3 regions of the Paenibacillus sp. TSM33 genome follow, and region 2 is predicted to be linked to each of the others. Evidence: riboswitches for the same ligand, from Rfam matches in the RefSeq annotation. Region 2 holds a riboswitch; each other region holds the start of a gene.
The links. A riboswitch is a leader RNA that binds a small molecule or an ion and turns the genes downstream of it on or off. The one in region 2 is predicted to bind cobalamin.
Positions count from the first base shown of each region.

Region 1 (3,283 bases), 230 kb from region 2:
AATGGACTCAAAAAGCGTGGCTTTACGCCAGCAGTACGGGACGAGGACGGAAGTTTGATCGGGCTGACACGGGCCTTTGCCCCCTATGATCTGAAGGGGAAGGAAGTGCTGTTACAACTGCATGGAGATCCGGCCCCCCGGTTGGTAGAGTGGCTGAATGAGCAGGGCGCAGTGACCCGCCAAGTACTTCCTTATAGGCATATCCCACCTGAAGAAGCAAAATTGCAGGCGTTACTAGATGATGTTATCAATCGTAAGATTGATGCTGTTACGTTCACGAGTGGCCCGCAAATCCGATTTTTGGCCCAATATGCCAGAGAGCAAAATCGCATCGAGGATTTATTGGACGCTTTTCGTGAGGATGTAATTGCTGTATCGGTAGGCAAGGTGACCGCGCAATCCATTTTGGAAGAAGGGATTGAACGAATTGTATTTCCAACTGAAGAGCGCATGGGAGCGATGATGGTAGAGCTGGGCAAATATTTTGAGCATAGCGATTTGGCGCATGGCTACGGTCTGAAGAGTGTGAACGGTCATTTGAAATGAGCTGGAAATGATAAATGCAGTAAGCCAAAATGAACTTATATTTACTAATCCAGCGTAAAATAAAGATAAGGGCCTACGAGGTCTTTATCTTTTTTTGTTGGACATGCATCGACAAAGTTTTTTGTTATAGCGAAAATATTTATCTAATATAATGAATAAGTTTCGATGCATGATATTGAGGACAGGAGCTGAGACGTTTATGAATTCTATTTGTGTATTTGCAGGGTCCAGACCTGGGCATTCATCGGTATATGTTGAGGCGGCAGGCAAGCTGGGTGAAGCTATGGCTCGCCAACATATCCGTCTGATCTATGGTGGTTCCAGCAGAGGACTGATGGGTAAGGTGGCGGATGGACTGCTGGCGGGTGACGGCCAGGTCACCGGTATTATGCCTACCCTGTTATTTGATGCAGAAATCATTCATCGGGGAGTTACCGAGTTTATTGAGGTAGCAAGCATGCATGAACGTAAAGCGGCGATGAGTGAGATGGCCGATGCGTTTATAGCCCTTCCGGGTGGCTTGGGAACCTTTGAAGAGCTGTTCGAGGTATTATGCTGGGCGCAAATTGGCATTCATCGCAAGCCTATTGGGCTGCTAAATGTGAATGGATATTTTGACCCGTTGGTAGAAATGGTACGTCATAGCGTTCAGGAAGGGTTTACTGGGGCCGATCATCCAGCATTACTGAGCATCTCTGCGGTCCCGGACGAATTGCTGCATATGTTAAAAAATAAAGCAAAGAACTTAAAATAAAGCTTTTTTCGTGCTTGCACAACTGATTGAGGCAAGGTTATGATAAGACCCATAATCAAATAGCGGACAGACAAGGTGCCTTTGCGGTTGAGCAAAGGGTAACAGGGAATCGGGTGCAAGTCCCGAGCGGTCCCGCCACTGTAAGGAAGAGGATTCTTTTAAATGGTCACTCGTACAAAACGGGGAAGACGAGAGAATCCGTTGATGCCAAGCCAGGAGACCTACCTTGATCTGTATGCACCGTTAACCTTCGCGGAGAGGATGGGTGTACGAAATCAGGAAATCAGGCACACGTTGCTTTTTCCATGTTGGTTACAGGTTTGCGTGGATATGAACGTGCAGCAGCGTTTGAAGCGCAAACAAAACAGATGGAAAACAACGGCAGATTGGGGGAGACAAGAACTGTCTTCTTACGCTGTTTCGTCTGGTAAGAGAGATACGTACATAGAAACCCCATCCGGGCAGGATGGGGTTTTTTTGAGTTGCAGGATGCCACAAATTATTGAAATAGATAGTATAGCTGCCCTGAAAAGGATGATAGGAGGAGCACGATGAGCCCATTAGGAAAATTGCTGGTGATTGGATTTGGACCAGGAGATATGGAACATATCACAAAACGGGCGTTGGATGCGCTGGCCGAAAGTGAGGTCATTATCGGCTACAATACCTACGTTGATTTGATCCGTCCGTTGTTGAACGGCCAGGAGATTGTACGCACAGGGATGACAGAAGAAGTGAGCCGTGCGCAGGAGGCGGTTCGCCAAGCAGAGATGGGCAAGAAGGTAGCCGTCATTTCCAGTGGAGATGCAGGAGTCTATGGTATGGCAGGGCTAGTGTACGAAGTGCTGATGCAAAAAGGCTGGCGTCGCGAGGACGGGGTTGAGGTGGAAGTTGTGCCTGGGATCTCGGCTATTCAATCCTGTGCTTCGTTGTTGGGAGCGCCGGTTATGCATGATGCTTGCACGATCAGTCTGAGTGATCATCTAACCCCGTGGGAAACGATCGTGAAGCGTGTAGAAGCTGCGGCTTCGGCTGATTTTGTGATTGCATTATACAACCCGCGTAGTGGTCGACGTACTCGCCAGATTGTGGAGACGCAGTCCATTTTACTTCGTTATCGTGATCCGCAAACTCCAGTTGGGCTGGTGAAGAGTGCTTATCGTGAACGTCAGCAGGTTATTGTAACGACGCTGGAAGATATGCTGAACCATGATATCGGGATGCTGACGACCGTAATCATCGGCAACTCCTCGACGACAGTGTATGACGGCTTAATCGTGACTCCGCGCGGCTATCAGCGTAAATACACGCTGGACGCGACCGAACAGGTGCTCAAACCGCATCAGCGGCTTCGCACGGAAGCGGAGCCGTGGTCGCTGGGCGCGCAAGAGGATCGCGCGCTGGATACACCGCAGGGAGGCGGAGCTTTGACTGCGCCTCCCGAGCCTTCCGCGAGCGGCGCTGCGGTTGCCACGCAGGTACGCCCGCAAGCGATGGCTGCCGTGCAGGCTGCGCCTGCGAAGCAAACCGGGACGGCTCCAGCCTCGCTGGCAGCAGAGGCACTAAGCCGCCTCGCTGTCGGCGGCAAGCTGCCGGGCGAAGCCAACGCTCGCTGGAGCGGGCAAGCGCCTGCCGCCCAGAGCGCCGTCGGAACGGCAACGGTGGCCGGAGCAGGGGCTACGGCCGGGATGGAGACAGGCGGCTTTGGCAAGCCTGCGCTGTTTGAGGTGGGGGTTTCCCCTGGCGTGGGAAACAAGAAGTTCACTGCTCGGCAGATGGCCCTGCTTGCCGAGGTAGCGGGTGATGATGGCGAGCTGGAATACACGCCAGATCATCAGATCGTGCTGCGCGTGCCGTGCGCAGACCCCGAGGAACTGGTCGGACGGCTGCGGGATGAACGATTCATTGTCATGCCGATCGGCGATGTGTTTAAGGTGAAAGCATGTGACTTCTGCAATATGGAGAAAGATGATGCGGTGCCTG
Region 1 is NZ_JBLZXB010000023.1:56,725-60,007, reverse strand. It holds gene ACN6NF_RS23555 (uroporphyrinogen-III synthase) at 1-546, shown strand, start outside; gene ACN6NF_RS23550 (LOG family protein) at 746-1,300, shown strand; cobalamin riboswitch at 1,358-1,543, shown strand; gene cobJ (precorrin-3B C(17)-methyltransferase) at 1,852-3,283, shown strand, end outside.
Region 1: it holds a riboswitch for cobalamin, as region 2 does, so the genes downstream of both, cobJ (precorrin-3B C(17)-methyltransferase) here and ACN6NF_RS24590 (ABC transporter substrate-binding protein) in region 2, are expected to answer to the same signal.

Region 2 (3,283 bases):
TCACATATTGAATATGAAGCGGCTCATTCAAGCCCAGTTCGTTTCGCAGCGCGGTCAGCGCCTCCCCAGAAGCAGGAACATTATGTGCGGTGAGTAAAATGAGAGCAGGATCACCAGGGGCCAACCTCATCAGTACAAAAGTCAGCGTAGATACAACGAATACAATGATGGGCAGCTGCGCCACACGTTCCAGTATAAAACGAATCATAGGATACGTTGCTCGTTATTCCGCAATATCGGATTGCGCTGTAATGTAGTAATACTCGATCGGATGCGGCGTAAAGCCCTTCACTCCTTTTTTTACACCAAACACATTGTCAGGATGCACAATGAACGACTGCGGCAAATCTGTATTGATGATATCCAGCGCTTGCAGTGTTACCGCATTACGCTGTGCGGTATCCTTTGCCAACTTCAGGCTGTGAAGAATATTCTCCAGCGGTTTGGAAGCATAACGGCTTACATTCGCTGCACTTGTAGAGGAGTAGAACATGTCCATAAAATATTGCGGCTCCCCTGTATGGGCCGTGAGCATGCTGTACATAGCAAAATCCCAATCGTTTTTGGTCAACGCCTCGTCGATATTTTCCACCTTGCGAATCTTGACCTGGATTCCCTCATTTAGCAATTGGCTCTGAATCACCTCAGCCATGACGGATAGCTCCGGACGCTGAGGGAAGGTCAGCAGTGTAACCTCGAATGGCTTACCCTGCTTGGTCCACGTACCTTGGGCATCCTTCTGCCAGCCATCCTTCGTCAACAACTGCTCCGTCGTTCCGTCCAATGCTTTGCGCTCAATCTTACCGAAGGGAAGAATACTCGGAAACGGGCTGCTTGCTTCCGTACCAAATCCCCTCATGACGGCGCTCACAATGGATGCGCGCGGAATCAGACTGTCCACCACCTTACGGTTGGTTGCATCCTTGAACACAGGCGATTCCATGTTGTACACAATCATATGGGTGCGCAAGGATGGAGCCGACAGCACTTGTAGCTTGTCGTTCTTTTTTAATACCTCTGCGTTATCTACCGGAATATCCGTCGCTACATCCACTTCACCAGACTGCAACGCCATCAGGCGCGAATTACCGTCTGTAATGAATTTCATCGTCGCTTCAGCCAGTCGTGCCTTTTCGCCCCAGTATCCGTCATAACGCTCGACGACCAAGGATTGATCCTTGTTGAAGGCTTTAATTTTGAAAGCACCTGTCATCGCAGGGTAGCTCTGCTCATCTTTCATGGATGCCACATCCAGCACGATCGTTGACGGATCAGCCAGATTGGATACCAGCGCTGCATTCGGTTGGTTTGTCGTAATTTCTAACGTCAGCGGACCAGTTACATCAATGGACTTCACATCCAGTAAATCCTTCGCCAGATGGCTTTTCTCGATTGAGCGCAGCAAAGATGCTTTTACACTTTCTGCATCCATGCTCTTTCCATTATGAAACGTGACCTTATCCTGCAAGCTGAACGTCCACACGTTAGGACTGTCATGTTCCCACTCCTTGGCTAGCCAAGCCACAGGCTCCAGCTTTTCATTCAAACGAATGAGTGTCTCACCGGCACCGGAACGCATCACGTCCCAGCTATTGTCTCCATGCGGATCGACGCCTGACGGTTTCCACGTATACGCCATCACCAGCTTTTTATCTGCTTGAGTCTGTTGTGCAGACCTGTTCTCACCCTTGCCCGAGCTATCCTCCGTCTTTGTGGCTGTGCCACATCCCGAAAGAGCCATGACTGCCATCAGCAGTAGCCATCCTGTACATATGAACCATGAACGCCTATTACGATTGCCTATCATCCCACATTTCCCTCTCTATCTTGTAAAATCGTATAAACCTAACGCAAAACGCGAAAAAAGCATTCCCGACCACCTGATCAGCAGTCAGAAATGCTTTCATTATAAAATGTCAAAACTCACCTCAAAGTCAACTCCAAAACATAGAAGGAATCAGATTGGTTTCAGACATTCCGTATGCAGCACGCCTAACCACCTCCCCAGCATCCCGTGGGTCTGACAGTGATGTCAAAACAGGCAGGTCTCCTGACTCCAAGCGTATCTTTCAGGCCTTCCCGGTTCCTCACAGTTCCAGTGGCTTGTTCTGAAAGCTCCAGCATTACCCTGCTGATGCCTGTATACAGTGGCGGGTCCGTGTCGGAATCTACCGAACTTCCCTTTTAAGTGAACACGCTCAACAACTATCTACATCGTCTCTACGAAACTTCGTACATAGAGTTGTCCGGCTCACACCTGTTTTCTTCCTTTATTCCTTTTTATTACGAATTAGGATTATCTTATTTTGTTGCTACTGGCTTGTCAACAAGTGTAGCGTAATATTTTAAATTTGAATGATATAGTGTGAATCAAGACCAAGGCTATTCATTGCTTGCGCGCAATTGAAGGTATGTCTTAACGTTGCGTGCACGAAATTCACGTGCTAAAATTAGGTATAGAGATAACCACCGTATCCGTATACTAAAAAGAGCCTTCGCCGCGCCAACGGCAAAGACTCTTAGGACTTGAAGGGCTGTGGATCACCACGGCGCGCTAAATGCTTAGCTAAACCCACCGTTAGGCGCCTAACCTAATCAAGCGGTGGGTTTTCGCTTGTTCCGAAATTTCCGACGCAGCCAGCGATAAAGTTTACGAATACTAAACACCAGGCTTAGTAACGTAACCATCCAACGTAGCACATCGTAGCACGACACAAGGTTGACCATCGGCTTCACCCCCTTTCGGGAAGCTGCGCCGTGGTCCGAAAACATCCACCACTATTCAAAGTCCATAAGGTAGATTATACCATTCCCTCATCTACTACTCTAGCAAACTTTTCTACTAGGTTCTCAATCCCCCATTTTCATACAAGAAGAGGGTTATCAATAACTTCATGCTACTGAACAAATAATCATTCTGATTACCGCCATGCCAAACAGCCGGAAAAGAGGCTACGTCCTCTCTCCGGCTGTTTTTGTTTATTTCCTATTCATCAAACCTTCTGTGGAACTTCTGAGACATTAACGCTTTTGACCGATTCACCCTGTTTTCTTGCCAAAACAATGTTCAAGACAATTGCCGTAATCGAGCCAGATACGATGCCGTTTTGCAGCAGCATTTTGGCAAAGCTCGGCAGTTGGTCGAACATTTGCGGCAGAACAGCTGAGCCTAGGCCCACGGCAATACTGCATGCTGCAATCAGCAGATTGCTTTCTTTCCGCAGATCCACTTCTGACAAAATAGACATGCCTGATGCAGCAACCGAGCCAAACATGACGATCA
Region 2 is NZ_JBLZXB010000023.1:287,398-290,680, forward strand. It holds gene nikB (nickel ABC transporter permease) at 1-208, opposite strand, end outside; gene ACN6NF_RS24590 (ABC transporter substrate-binding protein) at 224-1,807, opposite strand; cobalamin riboswitch at 2,024-2,228, opposite strand; gene ACN6NF_RS24595 (nucleobase:cation symporter-2 family protein) at 2,994-3,283, opposite strand, start outside.

Region 3 (3,283 bases), on a different contig from region 2:
TAGCTTCGTCGCATCTACATGAACCCCCATATGAGCCGCTTGACGTTCACCCAAAGCCAGAATATTCAGCACCCGTGCCCGGTTCCATAGAAACACCAGCCCAACGATCACGTAAGGTAAAAGAATTCCCGTATATGACCAACCTCGCAGACTAAGACTTCCCAACGTCCAGTACAATATTTCATTGACTGTTTCCTTCGACATGGCTGTCAGAAAAGAAACAATGGCTCCCCAAAAAAATTGCATCACCACACCTGATAAAATGAGGCTTTGGGTCGGAATTTTCCCACCTTCACGCGCCAACGTCAACACCATCCACAGCGTCAGCATGCCGGTTATAAATGCGACTAGCGGAAGGGTCCATATACCCACAAATGAAAATTGAAGCCCCCAATAAATCAGTACTGCCGCTCCTACCGAAGCTCCCGAGGATACCCCAAGGGTATAGGGATCAGCCAAGGGATTACGCAATACACCCTGAAATCCAGCTCCCGCCAGCGCCAGCGCTGCTCCGACCAACATTCCCAGTAACACTCTTGGCAATCTGACCTTCAAAATAATCTGCTCTGCGGATGTATTCCAATCCGGTGTAAACGTATCACCTAACCACGGTAGGTGGTTGATCAAAATACCTGTGATCTGGCTGACCGGAAGACTGACCGAGCCGATGCCAAGACAGAGCAGCAACGTCAGCAGCAGCAAGACAAGACCTGTCCCCCCAAAACCGATCAGTTTGCGGTTCATTTGAAAATTTCAGGGTACACGCCCTTAGCCACTTCCTTGAGTCCTTCCGTTACACGTGGACCTGGACGGCTGATCAAATTATCGTCCACGGCAAATACACGATTGTTACGAACAGCCGATATTTGATCCCATCCGCTGCGAGCTTTAATGATATCGCCGAGGGTTTGGCCTGTTTTGTCATCCTTCACACTTTTGCTGTACAAAATCACGTCAGGGTTGGTAGCTATAATATTTTCCTCACTGATTTGATACCAGCCCTTCTGCGTGGCACCTACATTTTCACCACCTGCTAATGTAATCAGCTCGTCCATAAATTCGCCTTTACCCACTGTCCAGCCTGGTGAAAATTCGACGTATACCCGCAGCTTCTGCCCTTTGCCGATATTTTTAACTCCTTCTTTTACTTCCGCTACATCTGCTCTCATCTTGTCGGTCACCGCTCTTGCTTCTTTCTGATGATCGGTGATTTTCCCATACAATTCGATGTTAGCTATGACATCTTCAACGGTTTTCGGTTCCGTTTTAAAAATCATAATCCCCATGTCACGCAGCTTAGTCGTAGCCTGTTCACTAAGTGAAATCCCTGCAAAAACGACATCAGGGTTCGCAGCAATGACCGCCTCTTCGTTCGGTTTCATAATACCGCCCACTTTAGGCTTTTTCGTAGCTGCCTCCGGGTAATCAGAGTAGTCGGAGACACCGACAATTTCCTTGTCCAGTCCGATAGCAAACAGCGCCTCGGTTTCTGCCGGGGAGACGGAAACAATCTTGTCCGGTGCTTTTTTGAATGTAAATTCCTGTCCTGTTGCATCCTTAACCGTTAGCGGGTAAACCGTTTTGCCCGGAGGCTCTTGTGCGGTTACGGTCTGTCCCGGCTGCTGTGGAGGAGCTTGGCCCTCTTTATTTTCTGCATTTTTTCCATCCGCGCCACATGCACTCAGCACAACTGCCAATATCAGCGCCAATAGACCTGTTGTCCATACCTTTATTTTCTTTACTGCCATGATTTGCACCCCTTCATACAAAAATCGTTAAGAGCGTTACTTGAACATCATCCGTATTTCCTCATTCCAGCCTTCTTTTCCTATCAAAAAACCCCGTATCCTCATATTAGGACACAGGGGTCACGTTAGCACAGATCGTGCGCAGGCGGGCAGCTTCTTTCCGCATGGACAGTCACTGAGAACACGTCATCCTTTCCTCGAAGGATTATGGTGACAGGCGGACGGGCAGGTATCCTGACTTATGGAAGATGCATGTCCTGATATTCTTTCATGTGCTTGACGGCACATAAAACAGGGCTAATGGGCAATTTTCCATTTACAGTGGCGGGACCGCGTCGGACTCACACCGACTTCCCTTTTAACAGCGCAGTGAAGGAAAACAGTAGATTCCTCACACAGCGCCGACCTCGTCTGCTGGATATTTGATGTAATGGTAGTCAAGCCGTTCTTTTACTTGATGATTATAGGTTAAAAAGAGTTAGCTTACAACCCAAACAGCCGCTTTATTCGCCGTGTTTAACCTAATGAGAAAGCAATCTTGCGATATAGTTGTGCGGTCCAGTCAACCTTAACCGAATCCTAAATGCATCTCCCGGCTTCGGATTTAGACTCCAAAAATCATGGCCTGGCATAAGCATACAAGCCAACTGACGAATTACACCACCATGCGTAACAATCAAAACAGAGGACGGCGCGGCATTAAACCCTATGGACTGAACGTCCATAGCAGTACGCCACGCATACAGAGAGTCTAGAAATTCGCGCAGACGATTCACGAAATCGATCCAAGGCTCTCCTCCAGGAGGAGTAATTCGTTGCGGCTCATCAATCCAAGCGCGATACAACGCCACATCCTTAAGCATGTCATACGTTTTTCCATCCCACTCGCCAAAATGAAGTTCTCGCAGACGTGGCTCCATGATAGGAGGCATAGCAGATAGGGAACGTTCAGTCGTCAATGCTGACTCCGGCAAAATGATCCGCAAAGTCTGGCGACATCGCATCAAGTCACTGCAATAGATTCGAGCAAAGGACTGGCCCTGCACTTTTTTCCGTAAAGGCTTTAATTCCTGCTCTGCTCCAGACAGCAAACCCAAATCGGCATGTCCCAGATATCGACGTTCCTTATTCCATAAGGTTGTGCCATGACGAACTAGCACGAGCTCCATGTCCCACTGCAGATCTTCTTTAGCATCATTCGGCTCAATATCCTGTTGTGGGTTCGGACTTAGTGCACATTCTCGCACTCTTTTCCCTTCTGTATTTTGTTTCAAAATGATGTCACTCCTCACCGCATCCATCCCAAGGCAAAACACCCCGTAGCGCCCAACAAACACAACCCTACAAACATAGTGGATACGGCGAACATCAGCCGGATTGTATGCCGGATATCCTTCGACTCCAGCGGTCGTATCCCTTCGCCCATATATGCCCGAAAGGAGCGTACGCCGTGATACACATTATAGCCACCAAGACGAATCCCCAAGGCACCTGCCACTGCTGATTCGGGGAAGCCGCTGTTTGGGCTTGGGTGC
Region 3 is NZ_JBLZXB010000010.1:613,803-617,085, reverse strand. It holds gene ACN6NF_RS06690 (FecCD family ABC transporter permease) at 1-744, opposite strand, end outside; gene ACN6NF_RS06685 (ABC transporter substrate-binding protein) at 741-1,748, opposite strand; cobalamin riboswitch at 1,956-2,169, opposite strand; gene ACN6NF_RS06680 (histidine phosphatase family protein) at 2,270-3,022, opposite strand; gene cbiB (adenosylcobinamide-phosphate synthase CbiB) at 3,037-3,283, opposite strand, start outside.
Region 3: it holds a riboswitch for cobalamin, as region 2 does, so the genes downstream of both, ACN6NF_RS06685 (ABC transporter substrate-binding protein) here and ACN6NF_RS24590 (ABC transporter substrate-binding protein) in region 2, are expected to answer to the same signal.